4 regions of the Cytobacillus sp. IB215665 genome follow, and region 3 is predicted to be linked to each of the others. Evidence: predicted binding sites of a transcription regulator. Region 3 holds the regulator's gene; each other region holds the start of a gene.
The links. Region 3 encodes Rex, which represses fermentation and respiration genes when NADH is low (regulators of the CRP and FNR family bind a similar motif). Its sites were predicted from a motif close to TTGTGAAATATTTCACAA; they were not measured.

Region 1 (7,851 bases), on a different contig from region 3:
GGATATGTATTTATTTCAGAAGCAAGGGAAGGATTATAAAATCGTTGATAAAGACTGGGAGAATGTGCGTGACCAACTTATTAATATGCGAGTAAATGGAGGATTTCCGTACATTACCGTTAATGATGGGGACTATTTAAAAAATGGAGAGCTTTACTTAAAGCATTGGTATGAAGGAATCGAACTTGATTTAAAATATTTAGAGAAAGTGCTTCCTTTTATTTATCAGCTATGGGGTAGAGCTGTCCATATAGAGACAGTCATCGAAAATAAAAACATTTTATTTACGTATGAAGGAAAAAATGTCCATCGAAAGTATATGTAACAAGGTTAAGTATAATAAATAGCATGATGGGTCGGATCATCTATACTTGATTCCTATTCAGGGTTCAAGTCGTATGGTCAGACCCTTACGTATAAAGTATGTAACGGTTCACATAAGTGTCATAAATAGGAAGTTTGTCAATGGATAACATATAGTAAGATATAGCGTAAGGAGTTATTTTTTTTTACTTCATTTGTGAATAATATCACAAACTTTCAAATGGTGTTGTTCAACTATTGGGATTTTGATATGGAGGCGATATGAAATGGGAAATTGTAACTGTAACCATAATCATGAAACGATGAAAGCAGCAGTAGTAAAAGAATTTAAGAAGGAGTTATCGGTAGAATGTGTTGAAAAACCGAAGGCTTCTAACGGACAAATATTGGTGAAAATAAAAGCTTGTGGTGTGTGCCATACTGATTTACACGCAGCTCATGGTGATTGGAAAGTAAAGCCTAAGTTACCATTGATTCCTGGTCATGAAGGAGTGGGAGAGGTTGTAGAGGTTGGCGAAGGCGTTACACATCTCAAAGTTGGAGATAGAGTTGGTGTACCTTGGTTATATTCAGCTTGTGGACAATGTGAATATTGCTTAACAGGAAGAGAAACCTTATGTCTTAACCAGCATAATGCAGGGTATTCTATCGATGGAGGATATGCAGAATATTGTTTAGCAGCTGCTGATTATGTAGTTAAGGTTCCAGAAAATTTAGACTATGTAGAAGCTGCACCAATTTTTTGTGCCGGTGTGACAACATATAAGGCGTTAAAAGTTAGTGAAGCTAAGCCAGGTGATTGGGTTGCTATCTATGGTGTAGGTGGATTAGGACATGTAGCTGTACAATATGCTAAAGCAATGGGATTCAAAGTCGTGGCAGTAGATACATTTAGTGAAAAATTAGATCTTGCTAAAGAGCTTGGAGCAGATGATACAGTTAACCCACTTGATGAAGATTCTGCAGAATACATCCAAAGGGAGTTCGGTGGCGTTCAAGCATCGATTTGTACAGCAGTTTCAAAAAAAGCATTTGATGAAGCTTATCGTGCAGTAAAACGCGGTGGAAAATGTGTTGCTGTCGGACTACCTCCTGAAATGATCGAAATACCAATATTTGATACAGTTTTAAATGCTGTTAGTGTAGTGGGATCGATTGTTGGAACTAGAAAGGATTTACAAGAGGCTTTACAATTTGCTGCAGATGGCAAAGTGAGAACAACAGTAACGAAAGCTAAGTTAGAAGATATTAACGACATATTTGCTGATCTTGAAGCGGGCAAAATTAACGGACGAGTTGTTATGGAAATATAAAAAGACTCTTTTCGTAAACTTTGTTGCTATTGTTATCCAATTAGTACCAAAAAAAGTGGTTTAACATGGACAGTCATTGTTGTACAGAAGAAAAGATGCCACGAACTCTAGTAGTGTACGTGTTTGGTTCTTATTACGAAAAGCAACAATAAATGCGAAAACAGCCTATAAAAAAGAAGAAGAAAGCTCAAAAGCAAAAAATTGCTTTTGAGCTTTTCTATATTTATAAGGTTCCCTCAGCTGAATCAACGGTATGTTTTAATAACATTGATATAGTTACAGGTCCAACTCCTCCTGGAACTGGAGTGATTGCACTAGCATATTTTAAACAGCTATCATAATCTGCATCACCAACATTTCCTTTGTTGTAACCTGCATCAAGTACGACAGCACCTTCTTTAAGCCATTCCCCTTTAATAAAATTAGGTTTGCCAACTGCAGCAACGACAATATCTGCTTGTTTAATAATGTCTGCTAAATTTTGTGTTTTTGAATGACATGTCGTTACAGTCGCATTCCTGTTGAGTAGCATCATTGATACTGGTTTTCCTAAGATAGGGCTTCGTCCAACAACAACTGCATGTTTACCTTCAATTGGCAAGGAATAAAAATCGATAATTTCTAAAATAGCTGCAGGTGTACACGAAGGATATTTTCCAAAGCCGAACGATGTTTGTCCAAAACCGAGACTAGTAACACCATCTACATCTTTTTCAATATCAATTGCTTCAAAGGCAGCCCGTTCATCTATTTGGCTTGGCACTGGGTGCTGCAATAAGATGCCATGTGTAGAAGGATCATTATTAAGCTCCTGAATGATTTGTAATAGTTCTTCAGTTTGAGTTTCTTTTGGTAGATGAATGCGTTTTGAGAAAATGCCTAACCGGTCGCACGCATTCCCTTTCATTTTTACATAAGTGGCAGAAGAAGGATCATCTCCAACTAAAATTGTAGCTAAACAAGGAATAACGCCTCGCTCTTTTAATGCAGATACACGCATTGTTAAGCTGTCTTTTACAGAATTGGCAACCTTAGTTCCATCTAAAATCAATTTTTCTTCCAACTTTATCCCTCCTATATTATATACAAAGAGGCTGGAGAAAACGTAATAGTGCTTAATAGTCTAATATTTTCATGTATTCCTGTTTAATGAGAAGCCTAATTTTGTTTTAATGTATGGTTCCTACATTCTTATTAATAAAAACTCCTAGACTAAATTTGGCACATACGCTGATCCAGATGCCTCTGCCCAGACGACACGGCAATTTCTTTTACAGCTCCCTCGTGGTTCATTCCACAATTGTCGTCAGTAACTGTAAAAAATAACGGCTCTTTTTTCGTAAACTTTGTTGCTAATGTAATTAAATTCAACAGTATGTTGAGGATATCATGCAGCTTTCAACAAAATAACAAGAAGAATAGATGCCTGTACGCTCGTTCGTATACTGTATTTTCTTTGTTAGAGAAGCAACAGTCAATGCAAAATATGATAGACCATGTTTATTGTATAATAAATCACGAACAATATCTACAAAATCACATCTTAATGTTCAGTTTTTTATGTATAACTAATATTATTGTCACATTTCACGAACCCACTGTGATATTTTGTTAGTCAAGTCTTGAGAAGTGTCTGCATTTGTATGGGATTTGAGTGAAGAATAAAGTATGCTTTTAAGCGTTTCAGCGTCCTGTTCATAATCAACTTTGAAAGACCACTCAATAATTGGAATGGCGATAATAGTATATTCTTCTTTTTTATTTTCGTATAAGTATATTTTTTCTTGTTGGTTATTGATTATAGCTTTGCGAATTTTCATCTTCATCATCCTTATTATCCATAATGTTTTAGTAAATAGTAGCCTGCTTTATATACTAATTTGTTGTTGCTTTCATTGTGCACAACAGAAGCAGCTTTTCCATACATTTATTTTTGATGAATTTATATGATTTGTAAAGTCTGTAAATGAATTTCATAAAAAACGAAATAAATGAAGGCGTTTTCAATTATGTGAATAGGTGTGGCAGTTTTGTGAAATAAATGTGAAGTTTTATTTTGAAATTGTCAAAAAGTATCTTGTCGTGATGTTAATTAATGTGAGATTTATCACATTTTTCAATTATTTAAAATGGTACTTTTATTATGATAGTAATGTTTTTAAGATCTTTGCTCAAGGAGGGGGGATCATTCTGAAAGGTATGAATCTGCTAAAAACATTAATAGGTGGTCTAGCTGCTTACGAATTACTTTCACTTATGAAAGGTGGAAACAAAACTGTTCTTCGTCCTCCTGGAGCAGCTGAAGAAGATGAATTTTTAGCACTATGTGTACGTTGTGGAAAGTGTAATCAAGCATGTCCGTATGACAGCATTAAGATGGGTACTGAGGCGCATGGTTTCGGCTTAGGTACACCATTTATTGAAGCTAGAGAAAATCCTTGTAGATTATGTGAAGATTTCCCTTGTGTTGAGGTTTGTCCTACAACTGCCTTATCAGGAATTAACCAAGTTGAAGACGTTCAAATGGGAACAGCAATCATTGATCCTGAACATTGTATCGCTTATGAGGGGGTGCGTTGTGAAGTATGTTATCGCGAATGTCCGCTTATTGATGAAGCGATTAAATTAGATATTTACCTAAAACCCGGTGACGATATTCATGCAGTGTTCGCCCCAATCATTGATGTCGATAAATGTGTAGGATGTGGGATTTGTGAACAAAGATGTGTTGTTGACAATCCTGTTGCAATTCGTGTGAAGCCACGAGAAGTAAGAGGATTGTTTTAGCTTTTATAAAAAGAAACAGAATTTGTAATGGGGGAGGAGTTATTTAATGGAGTTAACACGCAGATCTTTATTAAAAGCAACTGCAGTTTCCGCAACATTAGCAGTTGCAGGCTGTAAAAAGGATGAAGCGACAACACCAGTAGAACCACAAAATGATCCTGTCGTACAGGAAATGGCTAACGTTGAACCTGATGAATGGAAATCAACGGTATGTCGCTTCTGTGGGACTGGTTGTGGAGTACTCGTTGGTGTAAAAGATGGTAAAGTTGTTGCCACAAAAGGTGATCCTGAAAACCGTTCGAGTCGTGGCTTAAATTGTATTAAAGGCTATTATGTAGGAAAGATTCTTTTTGGCAAAGATCGCTTAACTAAGCCATTAATTAGAGAAGACAAAAGTAAAAAAGGAACGATGGAAGGTTTTCGAGAGGCATCTTGGGAAGAAGCTTTAGATTTAGTTGCAAATAAATTAAAAGAGAATCACGCTAAAGATCCTAAATCTATTGCCTTTTGGGGGTCTGGTCAACAGACGATCACTGAAGGGTACGCATCAGTGAAGTTATGGAAAATAGGATTGTTAAATAATAATATTGATCCAAATGCACGTCTTTGTATGGCAAGTGCAGTTGCTGGATTTATGAAGACATTCCAATCAGATGAACCAATGGGATCTTATCGTGATTTAGATGAAGCTGATGTATTTGTCACATGGGGAGCAAATATGGCAGAGATGCATCCAGTTCTATATTCTCGCCTAACTGCAAGAAAATTAAGTGGTACGAATGTCAAACATTATGACTTAACAACGAGACCATCTCGTACATCTGAAACTGCGGAATCAGTACTTGTCTTTAGACCACAAACTGATTTAGCTATTGCGAATGCCATCGCCAACTATCTTATAGTCAATGATGCGTATGACAAGAAGTTTGTTGAAGAACATTGTCAGTTCAAAGCAGGTACCGAAAACCTTGGCCATACATTTGATGACAATTATGAAGCTACAGAGGTAGGAAAGGTTGCAGGGAAAGACTGGAATATAACATTTGAAGAATATAAACAAATGGTGAGTGAATACACGCTTGAAAAAGCCGCAGAATTATCTGGTGTTCCAGCTGCACAGATTGAAGAATTAGCAAAAGAGTTCGGTGATCCGAATAAAAAAATCATGTCACTTTGGACGATGGGAATGAACCAGCATACAAGAGGGACTTGGATTAACAATTTAGTATACAACCTTCACCTTATGACTGGTAAAATAAGTAAACCTGGTAACGGCCCATTTTCATTAACGGGCCAACCAAGTGCGTGTGGGACAGCTCGGGAGGTTGGTGTATTTGCACATCGTCTACCAGCTGACTTAGAGGTGAAAAAACCGGAACATAGACAATTTAGTGAATTGATTTGGAATCTTCCAAAAGGATACTTAGATCCGATTGAAACACCAGGATATCATACGGTCAAAATGTTCCGAGAATTGGGTAACGGAAATGTTAAGTTTATGTGGAGTATGTCAAACAACTGGGGACAAACGATGCCTAAGCTCAACCGCTTCAGAGGGAATGACCCTGACGGAAAAGGTGTCAAGGATGGATTTATCGTCGTATCTGAAGTTTATCCGACTCGTTCAACTGAGATGGCAGATGTTGTTTTTCCAGCATCCATGTGGGTGGAGAGAGAAGGACAATTTGGTAATGCTGAAAGACGTAGTAATGTTTTTGAAAAATGTACCGAACCGCCAGGTGAGGCAAAATGGGATTTATGGGCAATTGTTCAAGTAGCAAAACGTGTGCTTGAAGGTAAAAAAATAGGTGGTAAAGATGCCTTTGATGTTATCTTCGGCAATATTTGGGATTATGACAAAAATGATTTACTTGAGGACCAGCATGAAGTAAACAAAATACTTTGGGAAGAGTACCGAATGTTCTCTAATCCACATACGCATGAAAATCCTGAAGTACAGGAGCTCGGCAAGCAATTAAAGACTAAAGCAAAACAGTTAGCACCATATGAAGAGTACTTTAAGCAACACGGTATTTGCTGGCCTGTTCGTGAAGTGAATGGCGAATGGCTAGAAACAAATTGGCGTTATTCGTATGGAAAACAAGAGGATGGTTTTGACCAATACAATATTGAGGAATTCGGTCAACCAGGAAGATATAAAGACATTGATTTTTATAAATCTACTGATCATAGACCTACGATTTTCTTCCGTCCATTTGAGGATGCATCTGAGATTCCAGATAAAGAGTATCCGTTTTGGTTATGCACTGGTCGCGTGTTGGAGCATTGGCATAGCGGTTCGATGACGAGACGTGTTCCAGAATTACACCGAGCAGTACCTGAGGCATTTTGTGAAATTCACCCTGAGGATGCAGAAGCATTGGGCATTAAAACAGGTGATATGGTCAAGGTTATTACACGTCGTGGTGAAGTGAAAGTGAAAGCTACGACAAAAGGGCGTGGAAATCCACCTAAAGGTCTTATCTACGTACCATTTTTTGCGGAAGAAACATTAATTAATTTAGCAACACTAGACACATATTGTCCGATTTCTAAACAACCCGACTATAAAAAATGTGCAGTTAAGATTGAAAAGGCGTAGGGGGTGAGCACATGAAAAAAAGAACTTTGTTATTATTTGTAATTTCTGTATTAGTCTTTGGTCTTATTGGTTGTTCAAATGATACTGCAGATCCGGTTCAGCAAACAGAACCAGAAGTAACTGAAGAACCTGTCGTTGAGACAGTCACATTACCACAATTATCATCTGAGGACAGAGAAGATGCTGCATCGATGGTATTACAAGGAGCACCACCAATGCAACCAGATGACCATATTGACAGATGGAACCCTGAGTTACGATATGAAAGCTGTACTGCATGTCATGGAAATGAAGCAACAGGTGCGCCTACACCGCCTGCCGACCATTATGTAGATGACAAAATAGGCAATCCAATCTATAGAGATAACTGTATTCAGTGCCATGCTACACAAAACGATACAAAACCTGCTTTTAACCAACCTTAAATGAAAATATTACATCAATAATAAGGGGTATAGGTGATTGTTAGTTTCTAAAGGAAAACTTTGCAGTCTATCTATTTATTTCTTAGGACGAAAAACAACAACAAAAATATGTCATAAGTAGTACAACAGGCCTCACAATTTCAATATGCTGTACAGGAGTAATAATTACTCAGCATATAGATTTTATTCATTGTGAGGTCAGTTTTATTTATTTTTTCTCATCAAGATGTATGTGTAAAGGGGGAGATTTTATGGTGATTTCTGGCATCCTTATTGAAACGATTATAGGAAAAGCAACGGCAACTGCTACCGAACTTGAAAAAATTACTGGAGTAGAGGTTCATCATATTGAAGCTGAATCAAAAGTAATTATTACTCTAGAGGCAAATACGATTAATGA
Region 2 (7,851 bases), on a different contig from region 3:
CTTTATTCCATATTGGTGGGATGAATATTCTCACGACCCCTGTACTATATAAAGGAGGGACTGTCGTTCTTCAAGACCATTTTCAACCAGATAAGGTACTACATGCGATACAAACTTATAAAGTAACTAGTCTCTTTCTTGTTCCTGCAATGTGGATGGCTCTCTTACATTCTAACCTCATTAATGACTATGATTTATCATCTTTTCGATTTTGCATTTCTGGTGGCGCACCATGTCCTCTCACAGTGATTGAATTTTTTCAGCAAAAACAAGTACCGTTATATGAAGGTTTTGGATTAACTGAAACAGCTCCATTTGTAAGCTTACTAGATGCTAAAAATGCTTATCGAAAGATGGGCTCAGTTGGTAAGAACCCTATACACACTGAAGTGAAAATTGTTAATGACCTAGGAAGCAGTGTAGAACATGGGGAAGTTGGTGAATTATTAGTCAAGGGACCTAATGTGTTTGCAGGATATTGGAATAAACCACTTGAAACGAAGAAGGCTATTAAAGATAGTTGGTTCTATACAGGGGATTTAGCCAGAATGGATGATGAGGGGTTTATTTATATTGTAGATAGAAAGAAAGATATGATTATAAGTGGCGGAGAAAATATTTATCCTGCAGAAGTGGAACAAGTTTTATATAAGCATCCTGATATTAAAGAAGTTGCCGTAGTTGGGGCAGTAGATGAGACATGGGGTGAGGTCCCTAGGGCATATATTGTTCTACATGATTCCGACAAAAATTTGACGCTCGAGCACTTCACAAAATTTTGTAATGGAAAGCTCGCAAATTATAAGATTCCTAAACATATAGAATTACTTTCTAATCTACCTCGAAATGCAACTGGCAAAGTGTTAAAAACTCAACTAAGAAGCATGTTGTGATAGTACTTGAACTGTCTTGGTCTTATAAAAGAAACAAAAGGAGGAAACTAGAATGATGAATAATTTAGTATTATACGAATTGCTAGATCGTACAGCTGTAATTACGTTGAATAATCCTGATAAGCTAAATGCACTGTCTTTTGATTTAATTGAGGAACTTGAAGAAGCTATTCGAAAAGCGGAGAAGGATGAGCATGTGCAAAGCATCATTTTGACAGGTACTGGTCGTGCATTTAGTTCAGGTGGGAATGTAACTGATTTTCCAGATTTGAATGCAGTGAACGGTCGTAAATATTTGATAGAGGGACATGATTTACTTAAAAGAATTAATGCTTTAGAAAAGCCAGTTATTGCTGCTGTCAATGGATTAGCAGTTGGAGGAGGGTTTAACTTAGCTCTTTGTTGTGATTTTGTTTTAGCTTCAGAGAAAGCTATATTTTCTCAGATCTTTGCAAAAATTGGTCTAGTTCCTGATATGGGAGGAATGTATCTTTTACCACGCACTGTAGGGTTACAAAGGGCAAAGGAGCTTATGTATTCAGGACGAAAAATTACTGCAAAAGAAGCGTTTGAATATGGTATTGTGCTTGAATTAGTATCCGCTGAACATTTAATGGAACGATCAGTTGAATTTGCGAAAACTATTACAGAAGGTGCTCCAAATGCAATTGCATTAGCTAAGTCGATTTTAAACCATAGCTTTGAATCAAGCTTCGATCAAATTTTAGCTGAAGAAGCTATGGCGCAAGGTATTGCCTTTACAACGAAAGATCATAGGGAAGGAGTAACATCATTTTTTGAGAAAAGACAACCACAATTTTCAGGTAGATAATTTGCATATGAATTAAAAAGGGGGAGAAGATAATGAACGAAAAATTGCCTAAACATATGACTACTAATTTAACTTTACCAGTCATTTCAGCACCAATGTTTCTCATATCAAGTCCAAAGTTAGTTATTGAAAGTTGTAAGTTAGGTGTCATAGGTTCATTTCCAACATTGAATGCTAGAACAGTAGATATATTAGAAGATTGGATGGCTGAAATTTCATCAGAGCTAGCTATTGCAAAAAAAGAAGACCCTCAACTGAAAGTTGCACCATGGGCTGTCAATTTTATCGTTCATCAAACAAATCCACGATATGAGGAAGACTTACGGTTAATAACTAAATATCAGCCCCCAATCGTTATTACATCACTTGGAAATCCGTCAGCTGTTGTTGAAATTGTTCATCATTACGGCGGTCTTGTCTTTGCTGATGTAAGTAACATTCCTCATGCTCGCAAAGCTGCAAAAACGGGAGTTGACGGTTTAATTCTAGTATGTTCAGGTGCAGGAGGGCATGCTGGAACAATTAATAGCTTTGCTTTTGCAGGAGAAGTAAGAAAATTTTGGGATGGTATTACAGTCTTGGCAGGTTGCATCACGACGGGACGTGATATTCTTGCAGTTGAAGCTTTAGGTATGGACATGGCTTACATCGGAACGAGGTTTATTAGTGCAAAAGAGAGCTTTGCAAGTAGAGATTATAGAGATATGTTAATAAATGCTTCTGTAGATGATCTTATTTATACTGATGCTATTAGTGGCGTATACGCCAATTACCTAAAGGAAAGTATTCTAAATGCTGGTATTGATATAAATGTACTTGAAAAGAAACAAACTGTTGACTTTTCATTTATGAACCAAACAAATGCGAAAGCATGGAAGGATATATTTTCTGCAGGACAAGGCGTTGGTCAGATAAGTAAAGCTCAAACAGTTGCCGAAATTATTGAGGAAATGCAAAATGAATATCATTTAGCTAAAGATAGTCTGACTAAATCGTATGTTTAAAGAAAGATGCAAAGTAATATAAAATCGTAAGATAAATAAGTTGACGAGGTTTTTTTAAAAAAGAACCAGTTCGCTTGACGTGTTGTAATTAATTTTAACTAAGTAGTCTATTCTAGGACATTTTAGGCTAGAAGTCTTAAGCTTCTAGCCTTATAGTGCGTATTCAGAAAAGCAAAACCGCATAACTCGGCGAATTAGCGTGAGTCTACTACCATGAGAAATATCATTATTACCAGGAACGTAAATATTCAGGTGATTATTAATACAGCTCATGTAACGATAAGTAAACAAGAGTTTTGAACATCGTGTATAAGTTAGTTTCTACAGTTATTTTTCAAGGGGTTTTTTGAACAGTTTGTTATAGTAACTAAAAATGGACTAAATAGACACATTTCATAATAGTTTCTCTCTTAATTGTTCCTAAAAAGTCATGAAAGGCTATATGGTAGCTAAAACTTTGTGATTTATCTCACTTAATGTTTTATGTTGTTTCATTATAATAACAACTAAGAAAGTTTAGGTGAGGTGAACGAGTATGAAACCTTTGATTCCGAAACAACATGGTGCATGGGCTATGTTACTCATCCCATTTTTGGTAGGAATATTTGCTGGGCAGCCTTCTATGATACATATCCCATTATTTGGTGGCTGGCTATTACTTTATTTAGGTACATATCCTTTGCTCATGTTTTTGAAGGGAAAGCGACGCGAATTTTATCTCAAATGGACATTTATTTATATGTTTCCAGCTCTTATTTGTTTAGTTATAACATTGATTATTAATTATAAACTTATTTACTTTGGCATTGTCATGTTGCCTTTTTTCGTGGTGAATGTGTATTTTGCAAAGAAAAACCAAGAGCGTGCTCTACTAAATGACATGAGTGCAATTACATCATTTAGTATTGGTGGAGTAGCTAGTTATTATGGGGGAACTGGTTCGATAGATTTTGTTGCTATTGGGATTTTGTTACTTTCAATGTTCTTCTTTATAGGAAGTACATTTTATGTGAAAACAATGATAAGAGAGAAGAAAAATAATGCATACCGTTGGATTTCTTGGGGCTACCATCTAGGAATCATAGTTATATTATTTTTAAGTGGCTACCCTTGGTTTATTATTGCGTATATACCGAGTGTAGTCCGTGCTTTTTACTTTTATGGAAAAAATGTTTCAGTCTTGAAGGTAGGTATCTGGGAAATTATTAATGCTGTTTATTTTTTCTTAGTCGTTGTTGTGCTGATCTAAAATTGCTTTGAAGAAGTGTATATCGTATTAATAATGAGAGCTAACCTATAAAAGGTTAGCTCTTTGTAGTTCATTTGTTTTTAGTGTCAATATTCCACTAAGCTACAACATAGGTTGATTTAATGTCTGTTCTATTTTTACAGCGTAATTAATAGTATTTATATAATAGTTTAAGATTTTTATAATTTATTTATAAAAATACAATTGATTTTATATTTATTCAGTATTATAATGAAAACTAATTTTACGTGATGTTTAAAAAAGCATGACAAAGACGACAGAGGGGTAGCTTTGGATTGAGTGAATCAATGCTGCCTAAGAAATAGAGGGGGATCGGAGATGAGAGCTGCTGTAATCGGTGCAACAGGTTATGGAGGAGTAGAACTATTACGTTTATTGCAGCAACATCCAGTCGTTAATGTTCATTCTGTTCATTCATCTTCTAATGATGGATTACCATTAGGGCAGATGTATGGACATTTATCTGGAAGTTTGAACTTTCAATTAGAGAGTATTGATATTGACAAAATTGGTAGTGAGGTAGATGTGGTATTTATGGCAACACCTGCTGGTGTATCTAGTGAATTGACACCACAATTAAGTGAGTATGATACACATATCATTGATTTATCAGGTGATTTACGGCTACAAGATAATAAATCTTATGAAAGATGGTATAACAAGACACCAGCTCCATCTCAAATAGTCGAGGAAGCTGTGTATGGATTATCCGAGTGGAACAGCAATAAAATTAGTGAAGCTAAAATCATTGCAAATCCCGGTTGTTACCCTACAGCAGTATTACTCGGGTTAGCACCTTTAGTTCAGTTGAACTTAATTAAGGAAGAGTCGATCATTATTGATGCAAAATCAGGTGTTTCTGGAGCAGGAAGAAATTTAGCTACCTCTGTTCATTTTGCTGAAACAAATGAGAACCTAAAAATCTATAAAGTAAATAAACATCAGCATATTCCAGAAATAGAGCAAATGCTCCTAAATTGGAATGACAACATTCAACCAATTACATTAAGCACCCATCTTGTTCCAATGACTCGAGGGATTATGGCTACAATGTATGTTGAGCCTAAAAAACAGCTCAAAATAGAGGAGCTGTATGATATTTATAGATGTGCATATGATGAGCATTATTTTGTACGATTAAAGGATACATTCCCTTCAACGAAGGAAGTTTATGGTTCAAATTATTGTGATATTGCATTGGTGAATGATGAACGAACTGGAAGAATTACAATTGTTTCAGTGATTGATAATCTCGTAAAGGGAGCAGCAGGTCAGGCTATTCAAAACTTAAATATTATACTAGGTATGGATGAACATACTGGCTTAAATTTACTTCCTGTTTATCCATAGGCGATATATATTTTTTACTTTCTCTTACGAAAAAATAATGGAGGAATAAGTTTGATTAATATGAAAACAAAAGTAGGTACTGTTAATGTATTGCCAGAAGGAACGATAACATCTCCAAAAGGGTTTCAAACGGATGGAGTTCATGCAGGGTTACGATACACAAAGAATGATCTTGGTATTGTTCTCAGTGAAGTACCAGCTACATGTGCTGCAGTATACACGCAAAGTCATTTTCAAGCACCTCCATTAAAAGTTACGCAACAAAGTATTGCAGTTGAAAACAAGCTTCAAGCTATCGTTGTAAACAGTGCCTGTGCCAACGCATGCACTGGTGAACAAGGTATGCAGGATGCATATGAAATGAGACATTTATGTGCTACACAATTTTCGATGCAAGAACACCTCATTGCAGTAGCTTCAACAGGAGTAATAGGTGATTTATTACAAATGAATAAGATCCGTTCTGGAATAAAAAAACTCAAACCTAACAAAACGAAAAAAAATGCACAGCATTTTGAATCAGCTATTTTAACGACTGATACCGTTACAAAAAAGGCATGTTATCAGACCATTATTGATGGAAAGGCAGTGACAATAGGTGGAGTGGCTAAAGGTTCTGGTATGATTCACCCCAACATGGCTACTATGCTTTCATTTATTACGACAGATGCCAATATTGATTCAACAATTTTACAAAATACGTTACGAATAATAACGAATCAATCATTTAATCAAATAACTGTTGATGGTGAGACATCTACAAATGACATGGTTATTGTGATGGCTAACGGGTTAGCTAATAATGAACCATTAACCCCAACACATTCTGAATGGAAGCAGTTTTACACAGCTTTAAAGCATGTATGTGAAGATTTAGCTAAACAAATTGCTCGTGATGGGGAAGGAGCAACAAAGCTTATTGAAGTGAAAGTGAAAGGTGCAGTAAACGACGATGAAGCAAGGGAAATGGCTAAACAAATTGTCGGTTCTAACCTTGTTAAAACAGCGATTTACGGTAATGATGCGAACTGGGGAAGAATAATTGGGGCGATTGGACATAGTAGTGCATCAGTTAATCCAAATACTGTAGATATTACGGTCGGTTCAATAAAGATGTTAATTGCGAGTCAACCACAGCCGTTCTCCGAGGAAAGAGCAACAGCATATTTAGCAAATGATGATATTTATATTGAGGTACATTTGAATATAGGTGATGGCGAAGGAGTAGCATGGGGCTGTGACTTAACTTATGATTACGTCAAAATTAATGCAAGCTACCGAACGTAAGGAGGATGGGGATGAGTAATGACATCATCGTAATTAAATGTGGAGGAAGTGTTATAACAGAGCTTTCAGCACAGTTTTTTAAAGCGCTCCATGAACTTCAAAAACGAGGAAAGAAAGTGGTTATTGTACACGGTGGCGGGCCAGTTATTAACCAATTATTGTCACGTATGAACATACGAGTGGAATTTGTTGATGGCTTACGTAAAACGACAAAAGATGTGTTAGATGTAGTAGAAATGACTTTAGCTGGAAAGGTTAATAAACAATTTGTGACTAATTTATCTCAATATGGTCTCAAAGCTGTAGGACTATCAGGTTGTGATGGCCAAATGTTGCTAGTGAAGCCTATTGAATTTGGGAAGCTAGGTTACGTAGGTGAAGTTGATCATGTAAACGTGGATTTGCTTATAACGCTACTTAACGATGACTACATCCCAGTTGTTGCACCAATAGGCATGAGTTCACAAGGGGGGAAATACAATATTAATGCTGATTCAGCAGCAGGGAGTATTGCTGAAGCACTCAATGCAAAACAATTATTGTTTGTTACAGACGTTCCAGGAATATTACAAAATGGTATTCTTTTGGAAGAAGCATCTGAAAACCAAATTAATGACATGATAAGTGATGGGACGATTTATGGAGGTATGATTCCAAAGGTCAAAGCGGCTATTCACTCATTATCAGACAAACTACAAGAAGTGATGATTGTCAGCGGGAAAAATAGCATCTTATCTGCCAGCGGGTCGTTGTACGGAACGAAAATAAGAAAATTGTAAGAGTTTTTAATAACTCTTGATCAATAAAGAGTACATTAAAAGAATGTGTTTAATAAATGGAAAGTATAGTATTTTTTCAGAGTATCATTCGCTATTCAGGGGTTATCTATATCTAGCACTAGCACCCATCCCTCGAGGCTGCTTCGCCATTTCAACCGAAGGAAAAAAAACATCTTTATGTGAAATGTGTCCAGTGCTTGTCGGGGATGTTACAGTCGCTTGCGCTTTTCTAATTGGGAGGGAGCTTACAATGACGAAAGAAACGTTATTTCCAACTTATCAGCGTTGGGACATTCATGTTGCTTCAGCTGAAGGTTCACATATAACTGACGAAATGGGCAAAAGTTATCTAGATTTTGTATCTGGAATAGGCGTATGTAATCTAGGTCACCGTCATCCAAAAGTTCAACAAGCATTAGAAAAACAATTACAATCG
Region 3 (7,851 bases):
AACTTCAGAAGTTTTACTACAAACAAATGACGGGAAAGTTAAACCGGTACAAAAAAAAGGCTATAACCATTTTAACAATTGATAGGTGAAGAAGATGAAAACTTATGAAATTATAACTGATTCTGCTGAGCAAACAATGAAAATTGCACACGAGCTAGCTAATTATTTGCAGCAGGGTGATGTGATTGTACTAGAAGGTGATTTAGGTGCAGGCAAAACAACATTTACTAAAGGTTTAGCGAAAGGACTAGGGATTACAAGAAATGTAAATAGTCCTACTTTCACAATCATTAAGGAGTATCAAGGTAAAGTACCTCTTTATCATATGGACGTATATAGATTAGAAAATGGGTATGAAGATCTTGGATTTCAAGAATATTTCGAAGGAAATGGAGTCACAGTTGTAGAGTGGGCTCATTTAATTGCTGATCAGTTACCAGTAGAACGACTAGTAGTGAGAATTAATCATATGAGTGAATATAAACGGAAGCTTATGCTAGAACCTATTGGCGTACGTTATGAACAAGTATGTAAGGAGATATTAAGCAAATGACAGTGTTAGCAATTGATTCTTCAAATGATGTGATGGGTATTGCTCTTGTTGATGAAAGTAAGGTTATTGGAGAAATAATTACAAATGTAAAAAAGAATCATTCGATTCGTGTCATGCCTGCAATTGAATCATTATTGCAGGACTCTAATATTTCAACAAAGGAACTATCGAAAATAGTTGTTGCAAAAGGACCAGGTTCTTATACTGGTGTAAGAATCGGTGTTACAATTGCAAAAACACTAGCATGGTCATTACAAATCCCACTTTCAGGCGTATCAAGCCTAGAAGTACTCGCAGCAAATGGGCATTTTTTTCCTGGATATATTTCACCGCTATTCGATGCCAGGCGGGGACAAATTTATACGGGATTGTATTCATATAAAGCTGATGGATTGCAGCAAGTGAAACAAGATCAAAATGTTCTCTCATCTGACTGGGCTAAGTCATTATCATCACTCGATAAACCAATATTATTGTTAGGTAATGACGTTGATTTACATAAAGAAGTAATGATCAGTGAGCTTAGGGGTAAAGCAGTGTTTGCAGCTGAGAGTTTAAACAATCCAAGACCAGCTGAATTGGCATTGCTAGGAATGCATAGGGAAAATGAGGATATTCACCAGTTTTCACCGAATTATATTCGCCTTGCTGAAGCAGAAGCGAAATGGTTAGAAGCACAGAAAAAAGAAAGTGGAACTGCAAATGGAAACAACAACATTGTTTAGGTTAATGAATGTTGAGGATATTCAAGATGTACTGAAGGTGGAGGAGGCATCCTTTGCTACCCCTTGGAGTAAGGACATCTTTTTAAGTGAAATTAATAATAACAAATACGCCCATTATATCGTAGCGGAAGAAGACGGGCTAGTTATTGGATATTGTGGGGCATGGATTATAGTAGACGAAGCTCATATTACGAATGTAGCTTTGTTACCAGAATGTCGTGGCAGGAAACTAGGAGAAGCCATGCTAAAGCAGCTGATGGATTTTGCAAAAGCACTTGGAGCAAAGACGATGACATTAGAGGTAAGGGTATCAAATATAATTGCCCAATCGCTCTATCGCAAATTAGGATTTAATGATGGGGGAATTAGGAAGAATTACTATACAGATAACCAAGAGGATGCATTAATAATGTGGGTGAATATATAATGGAACAAATACAAAATCAAATTATTTTAGCAATCGAAACAAGCTGCGATGAAACGGCTGTAGCAATCATAAAAAATGGGTGTGAAATTTTAGCGAATGTTGTAGCATCCCAAATAGAAAGTCATCAGCGTTTTGGAGGAGTTGTGCCAGAAATAGCCTCTAGACATCATGTAGAGCAAATTACCATTGTGCTTGAAGAAGCGCTAAGGCAGGCGCAAATATCATATAACGAGATCGATGCAATTGCTGTTACTGAAGGGCCAGGATTAGTCGGAGCCTTGTTAGTTGGTGTCAATGCTGCCAAAGCTATTGCTCTTGCGCACAACATTCCTATTATTGGGGTTCACCATATAGCTGGACATATTTATGCAAATCAACTAGTATCTGAAATGAAATTCCCACTTATATCATTGGTTGTTTCAGGTGGGCATACAGAATTAGTATATATGGAAAAACACGGATCATTTAAAGTAATTGGAGAGACACGTGATGATGCTGTAGGTGAAGCTTATGATAAAGTTGCAAGAACATTGGGACTACCATATCCAGGTGGTCCTCACATTGACCGACTAGCTCATGAAGGAGAAGCGACGATTAAGCTTCCTCGAGCTTGGCTTGAAGAAGGTTCTTTTGATTTCAGTTTTAGTGGATTGAAATCTGCTGTGATAAATACATTACATAATGCGAAGCAACGTGGTGAGGATTTAGAAACAAAAGATATCGCAGCAAGCTTTCAAGCAAGCGTAATAGATGTATTAGTCACAAAAGCGATGTTAGCTGTTGATAAGTATAATGTCCAACAAGTATTATTAGCTGGTGGTGTAGCTGCTAATCAAGGGTTAAGAGCTGCTCTTAAAGAAAAATTTTCGTCAAAGGATGATATAGAATTAATTATTCCTCCGCTAACTCTATGTACAGATAATGCGGCAATGATTGCAGCAGCAGGTAGTGTATTATTTAAACAAGGAAAGCGTTCGGACATGGCTTTAAATGGGAACCCTGGCCTTGATATTGAGCAATAGTAAAATGAATAATAACATAACAGTGTTATGAAAGACCGTGATTCTTCCTAAGGATACGGTCTTTTTCCACACCTTTATCCACAGAAAAAATACTATTGTGGAAAATTAGTAACAAAAGCTAGTTTAAAAGCACTTTTGAAGCAAGTGGATAAGTGGATAACTTTGATAAAAACTGTGGATAATGTGTAAAAGTCGGTGTATAACATACATTACAATGAATTGTTTGTGGATAACTATGTGGAAGAGTCAACTACAATCCATATGAAGTGTAAGAAACATCTTTTTTGCAATAATTGTAGTGCTTATTGGGGGCTTGCGCTTCTCTTCTGTATCCCTAGCCTCTCGAGGTCGTTTCACTACAATCCTAAAAGGTAAAAAGCACCTTCTAGGATTGTAGTTCCAACGCTTGTCGAGGCAAAACAGTCGTCTCCACTTTTCTTCTAATCATGGAGTGTTTCCCATTCGGTCATTAATTGTTCTAGTTGCTCCTGGTACTGTGAGTTTTCTTCATTAATCACGGCCACTTTTTCGTGATCTTGAAAGATAGTTGGGTCACATAGGAGAGTCTCATTTTTATCTATTTTTTCTTCGAGTTTTGATATCTCTATTTCTAGCTCTTCGATTCTTCTTTTTCTTTGACGCTGTAATTTCTTCATTTCCTTGTCTTGTTCATAAGTCAGCTTCGTCTGTGTTTTATCTTCCTTGATTGAAGGACTAACTACTTTTTGTTCATTTAGCAGCTTAAGTTCTTCAATTTCTGCTTTCTTTGATATGAAATAATCATAGTCTCCCAAATATTCAGTAATACCGTTTGTAGTAAGTTCATACACTTTCGTAGCTAGTCGGTTTATAAAATAGCGGTCGTGGGAGACGAATAGAATTGTACCAGGATAGTCAATCAATGCATTTTCAAGTACTTCTTTACTATCCAAGTCTAAATGGTTTGTAGGCTCATCCAAAATTAACAGATTAGCTTTTTGTAACATAAGCTTTGCTAACGCAAGTCGTGCCTTTTGGCCACCACTAAGTGTTGATACCGGCTTCAACACATCATCACCTGAAAATAAAAAGTTGCCTAACACTGTCCTTATATCCTTCTCGGGTTTTGATGGGTACTCATCCCAAAGTTCATTAAGAACACTTTTATTTGAACTAAGATTTGCTTGTTCTTGGTCATAGTATCCAACTTTAACATTTGATCCAAAAGAAAATTCTCCTTGTAGGGCTTGTATCTTATTAATCGCTGCCTTGAGTAAAGTTGATTTCCCAATACCATTTGGACCTACCAAAGCTACACTGTCACTTTTCATGATTTGAAAATTGATATGTTGGATAATAGGCTTGTTGTTTTCATAAGAAACAGAAATGTCTTTAGCTTTTAAAACTTCATTTCCACTTTGACGTTCGATGTCGAAGTGGAACGAAGCCGATTTTTCATCTCCAGTAGGCTTATCTAGGACTGTCATTTTCTCCAGTTGTTTTCTTCTACTTTGTGCTCGTTTTGTTGTTGAAGCTCGTGCTAAGTTTCGTTGAACGAAATCCTTAAGCTTGGCAATTTCACCTTGCTGCTTTTCATAAAGCTTTAAATCGTGTTCATAATTTTCTGCTTTCTTCTTTAAATAATCACTATAATTACCGATGAATTTTGCTGAATTAGTTCGAGATATTTCGTATACTTGTGTAACGACTTTATCAAGGAAATAACGGTCATGAGATACGATGAGAATAGCTCCTGGATAGCCGAGTAAATATTGCTCCAACCAAGTAAGAGTATCAATGTCAAGGTGGTTAGTAGGCTCATCTAGTATTAATAAATTTGGCTTTGCTAATAATAGCTTCCCTAGAGCAAGCCTCGTTTTTTGACCACCACTTAAAGATGATATAGGTGTTGAGTAATTAAAGCTGGAAAACTGAAGTCCGTGTAGAACAGCTCGTACATCAGCTTCATATTGATAGCCACCTTGTTCTTTATATTGAATTTGTAAATGATCATACTCTTTTAATAGTTTGTCGTAATCTGCCTTGTTTGACATAAGGCTTTGATTGGACATTTTTTCTTCTAGTTTACGTAATTCTATCTCCATTTTTTTTAACGGTTCAAACACGGTTAACATTTCTTCCCAAATAGATAAGTCCGAATCTAAGCCACTATGCTGTGCTAAATATCCAATAGAAATATCTTTCGGTTTCATGACGCTTCCGCTATCATGAGACATGTATCCTGCTATTATTTTCAATAAGGTTGATTTTCCAGCGCCGTTACGGCCAACGACAGCTATTCTATCTTTCAATTGTACTTCTAGCTTTATATTCGATAAAATAAGATCAGATCCAAAATATTTTGTGAGCTGATTCACTTGTAACACTATCATGTTAGTTCACCTCTGTTATAATAGTTTTAGTGTATCTTAAAATGTATGAAATGAGCAATATTCTTTCACTGGATTCCAATGTTTAACTATCTAAGGTTTGAGAAGTGCTTATTTTTAACAATAGTTCAGTTTGATTTGTATGCGCTTTCTTAGTGAAGATATTTTAGACTTAGCTTTTATATCATGTACGATGTATAGGCTCTTTTCATAAAATTTTTTGCAATTGACCTCATTTATTAAGAGGAAAGAAGCTACGACCGCTAGGTTTATACGTATTTTCTCTTAAAACGAATAACAGCAATTAATGCGAAAAAAGCCTTGTACTAAGACATAAATAGGATTTCTCATAGTATTTGTTGCACCTTTTCATCATTAAAACTATAACAATAGGCTAAATTATTAATTACAATTGCCACACCACTTACGAAAAAGCCATTTACTAAGAAGGTGATAGAAACGGACTTGGGTGTACATATAGTTTTCACGCCTTGTTAAAGTAACGACAGGATTGTAAAAATAGTGTAGTATAGTCATATTGAGAGGTGAAAAGCAACAGTGTCTTCATTTACACATTTTAATGATCAAGGTAGAGCAAAGATGGTTGATATTTCTGAAAAGGGCGAAACATTAAGAACTGCTATAGCGAGATCAAGTATCTCAGTTAGTAAAGAAATTTATGAACAAATTATTCATTCAAAAATAAAAAAAGGGGATGTTTTAGCTGTAGCTCAAGTGGCTGGTATTATGGCTGCAAAAAAAACATCAGATATTATCCCGATGTGTCACCCAATTAGTTTAAAGGGTGTCGATATCACATTTACATGGGAAGAAGAAAAGCACTTATACAAGCTTATTATTATCGTAGAAGTTAAAACGAAGGGTAGTACAGGTGTTGAAATGGAAGCTTTAACTGCTGCTAGCACATGTGCCTTAACTGTTTATGACATGTGTAAAGCAGTTGATAAAGGTATGGTTATTGGTCCAACTTATTTATTAGAGAAGACTGGTGGAAAGAACGGAGACTTTATTAGAGAGCAGTGAATGAATAGCTGTTTGAATGTGGGGGAATAGAAGTGAATAACGAACAAACAAAAATTCCACAAGCTACTGCAAAGCGTTTACCATTGTATTATCGATTCATTAAAAATCTTCATGCTGCAGGTAAGCAGCGCGTATCTTCTGCTGAGTTAAGCGAGGCTGTAAAAGTAGATTCAGCAACAATACGTAGAGATTTTTCGTATTTTGGTGCTTTAGGTAAAAAAGGGTATGGTTATAATGTTAATTATTTATTAACGTTTTTTCGACAAACACTAGATCAAGATGAACTGACAAAAGTGGTGTTAATCGGGGTCGGGAATTTAGGTACTGCATTTTTAAATTACAATTTTATTAAAAATAATAATATGAAAATTGAACTTGCATTTGATGTTGATGAGCAAAAAATTGGCACTACAGTTGGAGATGTTCCTATTTATCATATGGATGATTTAGAAAAATATATTACCAAAGATGTAAGTGTTGCCATCTTAACTGTACCTGCACCAGTTGCTCAAGGGATGACCGATCGTTTAGTAGAAACAGGTATTAAGGGTATTTTGAATTTTACACCAGCTCGAATTAATGTACCTGACCATATTAGAATTCATCACATTGATTTAGCAGTTGAGTTACAATCTTTAGTATATTTCCTTAAAAACTACCCAACTGAATAGTAGCTCTACTGGCATTGTGGTCGTTTAGATGATCATCGAGTTATAATAACAATATATGCTTTATAATGATAGATCAGGAAAATTATTTGTAATTTATGATGGAGGTGAGACCAATTAACATAGGAATAGGAAGTCTTATATTAATTTTAGTGATCGCACTCGTTATCTTTGGTCCAAATAAGCTTCCTCAATTAGGAAAAGCTGCTGGAGAAACACTTAGAGAATTTAAGAGAGCGGCACAAGACATTGCAAATGAAAATAATAAAAAGAAGTAACATTAGGATGAGAAAGTATGAATGATAGTAAAGAAATGTCTGTATACGATCATATAGGAGAGCTAAGGAAGCGTCTAATTATCGCAGCCGTTTTCTTTGTTGTTGCTACAATTGGAAGCTTTTTTTTGGCTGAGCCAATCATTGTCTATTTACAACAGGCTGATGAAGCAAAAGAGCTGACGATGAATGCATTTTCCTTAACTGATCCAATAAAAATTTATATGCAATTTGCTTTTATTATAGCTTTTGTAATTACTGCACCAGTTATTTTATATCAGCTTTGGGCGTTTATTAGCCCAGGTCTATATGAAAAAGAACGGAAAATCACTTTAAGTTATATACCAATATCAGTGTTACTATTTTTAGGTGGAGTTTCATTTTCCTATTTTATTCTATTTCCATTTGTTATTGAGTTTATGACGAGGATATCTGAACGGCTAACGGTTAATCAAGTTATTGGCATAAATGAATACTTCCAATTTCTATTTAAAATCACTATTCCATTTGGAATATTGTTTCAGCTTCCTGTCGTTGTGATGTTTTTAACTAGACTTGGCATAGTCTCGCCTATGTTTTTAGCGAAAATAAGAAAATACGCATATTTCGTTTTACTAGTTATAGCAGCATTTATTACGCCACCAGAGCTCATTTCACATCTGATGGTGACGATACCTTTATTTATTCTATATGAAATAAGTATCTTTATCTCAAAAATAACCTATCGGAAAGTGGAAAAACTAGAACAGGAACTCCTGACTGAAAATG
Region 4 (7,851 bases), on a different contig from region 3:
AATCAAACTAGAGGGCACAAAGGGGAAGTAGACATTGAGAATATTACTAACGACTTTCTGGAACTATCCTCATGTTGGAGGTTTATCTAACTATATTACTAATCTAAAACACGGCATGGAGAATCGTGGCCATGTCGTTGAAATTACATGTCCAAACGAGTTTGATGGTTATGTAAACACAAAGAACAACATAAGTGACTATTTGTGGAAATTTTATCAACAACGCTACGGTAAAGATAAGAAGAAGTTTTTTCAGCTTGATGTTAACTTTTACACATATTTAACACATTTAAGTCAACAAAACCTTGAGGGTTATGATATTTTACACGCTCAGGATTTAGCAACTGCGAATATTTTAGGTATTCTTAACGAACATTATGAAAAACCACTACTTTATACTCCTCACGGGATTTTAAGCCTCAATAGAATAAAATTTAAAGAAGTAGACAAAGATTCACTTTCAGCAAGGTACTTTATTGAAATTGATAAAAAGGCTGTTCAATATGCGGATAAGATTATCATCCTATCAGATCATTTCCGTGAACCGCTTAAGCAATTAGGTGCACACGATTCAAAAATGCTTACAGTTCATACTGGAATAGAAGAAAATGAAGAAATAAAGCAACCCAAAGATGAGAATCCCCATCAAACGATCATTTCTTGTATTGCCCGTCTTACTCAACGTAAGGGTCACCATATTTTGTTGGAAGCCTTAAACATGATAAAAGAGCATTTAGATCATGTAGAAATTAGGATTATTGGTGACGGTAAGACGAGAGAGGATTTAGAACAACAAGCACGACATTTACGTTTGTCAAATGTTGTGTTCTTAGGAAGTAGAGACGACATCCCTCAGCTATTAAAAGAAACGGACATTTTTGTTTTACCTACTATAAATGATAGTCTACCAATTTCTATCATTGAAGCGATGCATATGGGGTTACCTATCGTTTCATCATATGTAGGAGGAATCCCCGAATTAATTCATCATCAGAAGGAAGGTTTACTTTCAACACCAGGTGACATTGAAACACTCTCAAAGCATCTGCTACTACTTATTCAAAATCCCTCTTTAAGAAACGAACTAGGGGAAAATGCCCGCAAGTTTGCACAGGCTGAACTAACAGTTAACGAGATGTCAAGAAAAATTGAACAGGAGTACCAATCTTTATTATAGAAAGGTAGTTGGAATATGGTTGAGCGTAAGCATCCGGCAATCGTTCTTGATTTAAGTGCAAATGGAATTGGGATTGTAAGAAGTTTAGGTAGAAAAGGAGTGGATGTATACGCCTTTGATACAGGGAAAAAATACAAAATCGGGAAAACATGTTATGCAACATGTAAGGGTTGTCCAGATCCTATTAAAGATGAAGAAGGCTTGCTTACTTTCCTATTGAACCTAGGTAAGACATTTTGCTGTAAAGCTGTGCTATATGCTGGTTCAGATGATTTTCTATATTTTATGTCTAAGCATAGAGAAATATTGTCTATGTATTATTTATTTTTATTACCTGAGCACACAACAGTTCATGCATTAATCGATAAACGTTTAACATATGAACTAGCTACAAAGCATAATATACCATGCCCGACAACCTTTTTTTTAGATAAGGAAGAAGAATTGGAAGGTATTCTTAACAAATTAACATTTCCGTGTATCATAAAGCCTGTTTACGGACATAAGTTTCGTCAACATATTAATAAAAAAATTATCATGGTTCATAGTGCAGAACAATTAAAAGCTACTTTTCCTTACTATCGACAATTTGGTGAGTTAATGCTACAAGAATTTATTCCAGGTGATGACAGCACTTTTTACAAACTGGCAACTTTTCTTGATGAAGATATGAATGTCAAAGCTCTTTTCACACTACAAAAGCTTCATCAATTCCCGCCGAACATGGGTACAGGTGCCCTCATTATTAGTAAAAGGGATGAAGAAATTATTGATGTTGGCTTACCGTTTCTAAAAGAATTGGAGTGTAAGGGAGTATCCATGGCCGAATTTAAAAAAGATCCCCGTGATGGTGAACTTAAGTTTATTGAGATCAATTCTAGATTATGGCTTTCTCATAGTTTAACAGAGGCTTGTGGTATAGATTTTGCATATTTATACTACCTTTACTTAACTGGTCAAGACCCTGAACCGAGATTGTATCAAATAGAAGACATTAAATGGATCTATCTTGTACGGTATTACCTTGCCTACCTCCATAAAAAGGAACATGGTGAAATGACTTTTTACGACTTCAAGAAGGGACTAACTGGAAACAAACAATATGCACTATTCGCATGGGATGACCCGATGCCATTTTTGCGCAGTGCATTTTCTCATCTCTATAATTCTTGGAAAACTAAAAAACAGGAAGAGAATACATGATGGATATTGCCAACATTAAAAAGATTTTTCAAAACGCCGATTTTCATCATCAAATTAAACATAAGTTTGGCAAATATAAGTCATTTGTTCCTGATTCCATTCAGCAATTAAGAGCATCTTCGAAAAGTATAATTTATAAATTAGACATCTCAACAGAATTGGGTATTCAACCAATAATATTTAAACGTTATATAGGGTCAAAAAATAGAAATAATGTAGAAATAAATTTATATGATAAAGCTCACCCCTTTTTAAAAGAGTTTATGCCAACAATATACGCCACTAAATCAAAAATATTTGATAACGAAACATGGATGTTAATAGAATATATTGAGCCTTTGCGTGGACGAATTCATCCTCCAAATCATTTTGACTATATCATACCAACAGTTGCAAAATTACATGCCCACTCATATGAGCAAAATTTCTACGATAATATCGATTTGTTTAATCCCTGGTTTCCAACCTTTCATTCGAAGAAAGCGAAAACACGAAGACAAGCTAAAATACAAAAAACAAAATTGTATCTTATCGATGCATTACACCACAAGCGTTTAAAGAAAATAATAGAACCTACGCATAGCATAATACAACAAATATTAAGTAAAAGTTCATTATCATTTCCTGAACTAGTACAAAATGGACAATGTATCGTACACGGTGACCTTCATTTACAAAATATTTGCTGCAATCATATAAATCAAAATACAAACAACCATATTCGAATGATTGATTGGGAATCGGCTAGATTTGCATCAGGTTGGTTTGATATCAATTTACTAGTTGAAAGATACCTTGGATTACGTAATTCCGAGAAAAACAATGATGATAGCATTCGTAACCATTGTGTTCAATTATATACTACTGAAATGAACAAAAGAGGAATCACCTTTCAAAGTGACCCTATGATATTATATAAAATGTCCTATTTACAGTACCTTCTTGAAACTGGCTTACTAGTACAATTACAAAAGGAGTTTGATGGTAAAAAAGGTGTATTGCTTACCTATTATCTAGATAAAGTTTTAAATTGGGGTAAAGAACTCAATTTGTATAGCTAATACTTTTCTAGATGTTCAAATAAAACGTTCGTTAACAAGACGCCATTCAACACTATAGGTTGTACGCAATAGCTATTTTGTTAACTAAGAAAAGATACAGTAAACGATAGTTATGATAAACATCAATCAAAGAGGCCAAGTTTCAACATAGCTACATAAAAAAGGTGTATCCCACTCAAAAGTATTGAGTAAGGCTACACCTACTTCAGCTTGTTATATTAAGTATTCACTGATTTTGACCGCAATGCTTTCGGTATATACACACAGAATGGTTCACTTTCTAAAAAATCTCCAGTTACTGCATACGACCTTGCACGTGAGCCACCACAAACAAAGCGGAATTCACATACACCGCATTTCCCTTTAAATTTGTCTGAATTTCGCAAATCTTTGAAGATAGGAGAATTTCTATAAATATCTGCTAATGTCTTCTCTCTAATATTCCCAGCTTTGACAGGCAGTAATCCACTCGGAAATACATCACCAATATGAGATATAAAGACAAAACCATTGCCGTCATTGACACCTTTTGGTGCTCGACCTAAGCCATCAATTTGACCCGTTTTTCCTTCGTTTAAGGCATCTGCATAACGGATAGCTCGATCTGTATCTTTTGCTTCTTTCATTTTCTGTTGAATAACAACACGACGGTAGTGTTGTGCAGCTGTTGTTTTAATATCAAACGGTACCTTTTTACTTAATTCATATAACCAGTTAAAAATCTGTTCGTGCTGTACTGGAGATACCATATCTGACTCTTTCCCCCGTCCAGTAGGAACGAGAAAAAACACACTCCATAGGACACATTTTAATTCTTCTACAACCTTAGCCATTTCTTCTAGCACATCAACATTGTAGCGAGAAATCACTGTATTAATTTGCACTGGAATTTCTAACTCATGTAAATATTTTATGGCATTCATTGTTAAATCAAAAGATCCTTTCGTTCCACGAAAATGATCATGTACTTCGGCAGTTGGACCGTCTAAACTAAAAGCCCACCGTGCTAAACCAACCTCTTTTGCCTTCTCAATCGCTTGTTTTGTTACATTTGGAGTGGCACTAGGTGTCATGGATACCCTTACACCTTTTTTTATCGCATAATCTGCAATATCATATACATCTTCCCTCATCAATGGGTCTCCACCTGTAAACACCAACATTGGATTATCCATTTCATAAATCTGATCTATTAATTGTTTCCCTTCCTCAAAGGATAATTCTCTAGGGTCCCGTCTAGTTTGAGCTTTTGCTCGACAATGCAAGCAATGTAATTGACAAGCACGCGTTAATTCCCAAATGACTATAAATGGATTTTTATTAAAATCTCGATCAAACATAAGGACAACCTCCTCAACATTCATGTAAATATTGTAATTATTTTGATTTGGGTATGTATGTGATATGCATCACATATTCTTGTGGACAAATTGTGAATGGTAACTAGTGAAAAAATTATCAACAAGTGAACTGAATCACACCAAACTTAATTGAAAATTATTATCATTAAATCAAAGGATATGACAAGGAGGAATAAAAAGTGAATGATACAGGAGCAAAAAACATCGTTGAGTTAGATGTGAGAGAAGATATAAATAAAAAGCTTCAGCCATTTCAAAAAATAACAAATACTGTTTCGTCATTGAACGATGATGACATTTTTATATTACACGCACCTATCAAACCTACACCGCTGCTTACAATTATGAAAACAAAAGGTTTTACTTATACCGTTGAGAAGGTAGCAGCAAAGCATTGGAAAGTAACCTTTGTGCGAGGTGAGAAAAATGATTCTTGATAATCGAGGTCTAGAGCCTCCCCAGCCAATGATAAGAACACTTGCAGCATTGGAAAAACTTCAAGATAACGAAGTTCTTTCAATTATTAATGATAGACGACCTATGTTCTTATATGAGCAATTGGATGAACTCAAGTATACGCACCATACTAAACAGCTAGACGATGGTACTTATCAAATTGATATTAGAAGATGAAAACAGGTGATACTTTATGTTTCCACAGCAAGCTACGACAGAAACAAATATAAAGCTTCCATTTTTATTTATTTTTTTTAGTTTATTGGCCTTTCTAGCAAGTCAATTTATTCTGGTTTTTCAAGGTGAGAATATCGTAAAAGGATTATATAGAATTCCTGAAATATGGAGTAGTGCACATTTGCTTATTCTCGGATGGGCAGTGATGGTGGCAATGGGGGCAATGTACCAACTTGTTCCTGTTGTCTTCCTTACTCCTATTTGGAGTGAACGCTTAGGCTTTTTTCAATTTTTCTTAAGTGCTATAGGGGTTTCTAGCCTGGCATTATCATTTGTATTTGCACCTAAAACAATTTTATACAGTGGAAGTATTGCTTTATTTTCAATATTACTATTTATCTTTCAAATGTTGATGACCATGAAAAAGCAAGAGAAATTCAATATACTCACATTGTTTGTTGGCAGCGCACTCATTTGCTTATTGCTTACATTGGCTTTAGGAATATTGTTAGCATATAATTTGCAGTTCGGAACAGTATTATTTCAACATATTCCACTGTTAAAAACACATATTTTATTTGGTATCGCAGGCTGGTTTACTTTATTGATTTTTGGTTTTTCTTATAAAATGGTGCCGATGTTTGCTCTTGCACACGGATTTTCAATGAAATTAGCCGCTTGGGTATATAGTGTTTATGTATGCGGCTTACTTTTAACAGGCTTTTCTTTTTTGTTAGACTTTTCAGTTTTATTACCAATTGGTGTTAGTGGATTATTCATTGGCTTTAGTCTATTTACGGGGCATATATATACCATTCTTACAAAAAGAATTAAGAAGAAGCTTGATAAACCTTTTATGTTTTCATTATTAGCTATTATAAATGGGTTTTTCATTCATTATTTTGCAATGATTATCTCTTTTTTCCCCAGTCTCCATCATTGGTTTCCAATACTTATATTACTCTATATTATCACTTGGATTGTGTTAAGTATTATGGGATACCTATACAAAATAGTTCCGTTTTTATGGTGGACGCATCGATATAGCAAAGAGATAGGTAAAGAATCTGTTCCTTCGTTAAAAGAAATGATTAATGAGAAAATGAGCATACCTACTTTTCTTGCTTTTCTAATAAGCATTGTTGGAATAGCTTTATCTATTATCGTAAAGAGTGTTCCGTTATATACGATCAGTCAATTAGTAATGTTATTAACTACTGCCACCTTTTGTTTTTCAATTGGCAACGTCATTCGGAAATAAGGAGGAGATTTTAATGAGCTTAACAGATAAAGTGTACAGTCGTCTATATGAAGTGATTGATCCGGAGTTAAACATAAATATTGTTGACCTCGGTTTGATTTATGATGTTACTATATCCACAGCTAATGATGTGTCAATTATCATGACATTAACTACCCCTGGTTGCCCTTTACACGATAGCATTGTAAATGGTGTTAAGCATGTTATCGAGCAACTGGGAGAGGTTCATACAGTTAACGTGCAACTTGTATGGGAGCCAGCATGGACACCGCAACGCATGTCACAAAGAGCATTACAAACTTTACAAGGAATATAGTGACTGCATGTAAGTAAACTCGAACTCGGTGAATCAGGTGGTAACTCTCCTCCACCTGACTGGTTGTTAATCTTAATAGCAGGTTCTATTCGCATTAATTGTTTTTATAATAAGGCTGTTTTCGCATTGATTGTTGCTTTTCGTTCAAAGATATTAGCACGTATATATCTAGCCTTCGTGGCATCTTTTCTACATATACAATTATTGAGTCTCATAAAAATCGTAATATAGTCCATTTTAAATTAACATAGCAACTAAGTTTACGAAAAGAGCCTTTAATAAACGCGTACACAACTAGAGTTCGGGGGATCTTTTCATCTGTAACATGATGACTAACATTTAAGTACTTCTTATGGTACAAATTTGTTGAGAATAGCATCACAGCTTCAATACGAAGAGAACCTTTCATATTGAAGCTGTGATGCTAGCCATTTACCCAAACAACATTACTATTGAAACAAGAAACAATTCCGCTCTTAGCCAAGGGCTTTTTTTATGAATTGTTATTTTTTCCATAAAAACTAAACAAGTTGCATCTCTCCTTCTATAAAACGATGAGTAACGAGGAGTAAAACATCAGCTTTATCTTATAGATTAGGAATAAAAGTAACAAAGCTAAAAACACTTTTTCAGCTAGAAATGAAAAAAATTCACCTTATTGCAACATAAAGAGAAAGAGATGGAGTTTTTTTAGTCTCCACCTCTTTTACAATAATCTCCAGAATATATATATCAAATGTATTTTACTACTTCCTTATCCATGAACCCCTAAAGCAATTTTTGCATATCTTGACATGCGATCTTTACTCCAAGGTGGGCTCCAAACAATACTAACTTCT

Region 1: SLH52_RS16805 (4Fe-4S dicluster domain-containing protein) is a predicted target of Rex. The motif match lies at 3,733-3,750, and genes of this name have one in related genera.
Region 2: SLH52_RS04750 (YwiC-like family protein) is a predicted target of Rex. The motif match lies at 3,187-3,204, and genes of this name have one in related genera.
Region 4: SLH52_RS04940 (TIGR04053 family radical SAM/SPASM domain-containing protein) is a predicted target of Rex. The motif match lies at 4,839-4,856, and genes of this name have one in related genera.

What each region holds. Positions count from the first base shown of each region.
Region 1 covers NZ_JAXBME010000015.1:56,338-64,188, forward strand. The annotation lists gene SLH52_RS16785 (SpoVR family protein) at 1-325, shown strand, start outside; gene adhP (alcohol dehydrogenase AdhP) at 627-1,637, shown strand; gene SLH52_RS16795 (bifunctional 5,10-methylenetetrahydrofolate dehydrogenase/5,10-methenyltetrahydrofolate cyclohydrolase) at 1,861-2,700, opposite strand; ZMP/ZTP riboswitch at 2,878-2,961, opposite strand; gene SLH52_RS16800 (YueH family protein) at 3,218-3,457, opposite strand; gene SLH52_RS16805 (4Fe-4S dicluster domain-containing protein) at 3,837-4,424, shown strand; gene napA (nitrate reductase catalytic subunit NapA) at 4,471-7,026, shown strand; gene SLH52_RS16815 (nitrate reductase cytochrome c-type subunit) at 7,038-7,451, shown strand; gene SLH52_RS16820 (chaperone NapD) at 7,703-7,851, shown strand, end outside.
Region 2 covers NZ_JAXBME010000003.1:95,788-103,638, reverse strand. The annotation lists gene menE (o-succinylbenzoate--CoA ligase) at 1-893, shown strand, start outside; gene SLH52_RS04760 (enoyl-CoA hydratase/isomerase family protein) at 946-1,725, shown strand; gene SLH52_RS04755 (nitronate monooxygenase) at 1,758-2,729, shown strand; gene SLH52_RS04750 (YwiC-like family protein) at 3,265-3,978, shown strand; gene argC (N-acetyl-gamma-glutamyl-phosphate reductase) at 4,318-5,349, shown strand; gene argJ (bifunctional ornithine acetyltransferase/N-acetylglutamate synthase) at 5,410-6,636, shown strand; gene argB (acetylglutamate kinase) at 6,648-7,415, shown strand; gene SLH52_RS04730 (acetylornithine transaminase) at 7,666-7,851, shown strand, end outside.
Region 3 covers NZ_JAXBME010000029.1:24,911-32,761, reverse strand. The annotation lists gene thiL (thiamine-phosphate kinase) at 1-82, shown strand, start outside; gene tsaE (tRNA (adenosine(37)-N6)-threonylcarbamoyltransferase complex ATPase subunit type 1 TsaE) at 95-553, shown strand; gene tsaB (tRNA (adenosine(37)-N6)-threonylcarbamoyltransferase complex dimerization subunit type 1 TsaB) at 550-1,278, shown strand; gene rimI (ribosomal protein S18-alanine N-acetyltransferase) at 1,256-1,705, shown strand; gene tsaD (tRNA (adenosine(37)-N6)-threonylcarbamoyltransferase complex transferase subunit TsaD) at 1,705-2,727, shown strand; gene SLH52_RS22390 (ABC-F family ATP-binding cassette domain-containing protein) at 3,168-5,099, opposite strand; gene moaC (cyclic pyranopterin monophosphate synthase MoaC) at 5,655-6,140, shown strand; gene SLH52_RS22380 (redox-sensing transcriptional repressor Rex) at 6,173-6,811, shown strand; gene SLH52_RS22375 (twin-arginine translocase TatA/TatE family subunit) at 6,907-7,086, shown strand; gene tatC (twin-arginine translocase subunit TatC) at 7,104-7,851, shown strand, end outside.
Region 4 covers NZ_JAXBME010000003.1:136,824-144,674, forward strand. The annotation lists gene SLH52_RS04925 (glycosyltransferase family 4 protein) at 35-1,177, shown strand; gene SLH52_RS04930 (carbamoyl-phosphate synthase) at 1,193-2,380, shown strand; gene SLH52_RS04935 (oxidoreductase family protein) at 2,377-3,441, shown strand; gene SLH52_RS04940 (TIGR04053 family radical SAM/SPASM domain-containing protein) at 3,660-4,781, opposite strand; gene SLH52_RS04945 (DUF2249 domain-containing protein) at 4,982-5,239, shown strand; gene SLH52_RS04950 (DUF2249 domain-containing protein) at 5,229-5,435, shown strand; gene SLH52_RS04955 (hypothetical protein) at 5,452-6,696, shown strand; gene SLH52_RS04960 (metal-sulfur cluster assembly factor) at 6,710-7,012, shown strand; gene SLH52_RS04965 (metal-sulfur cluster assembly factor) at 7,767-7,851, opposite strand, start outside.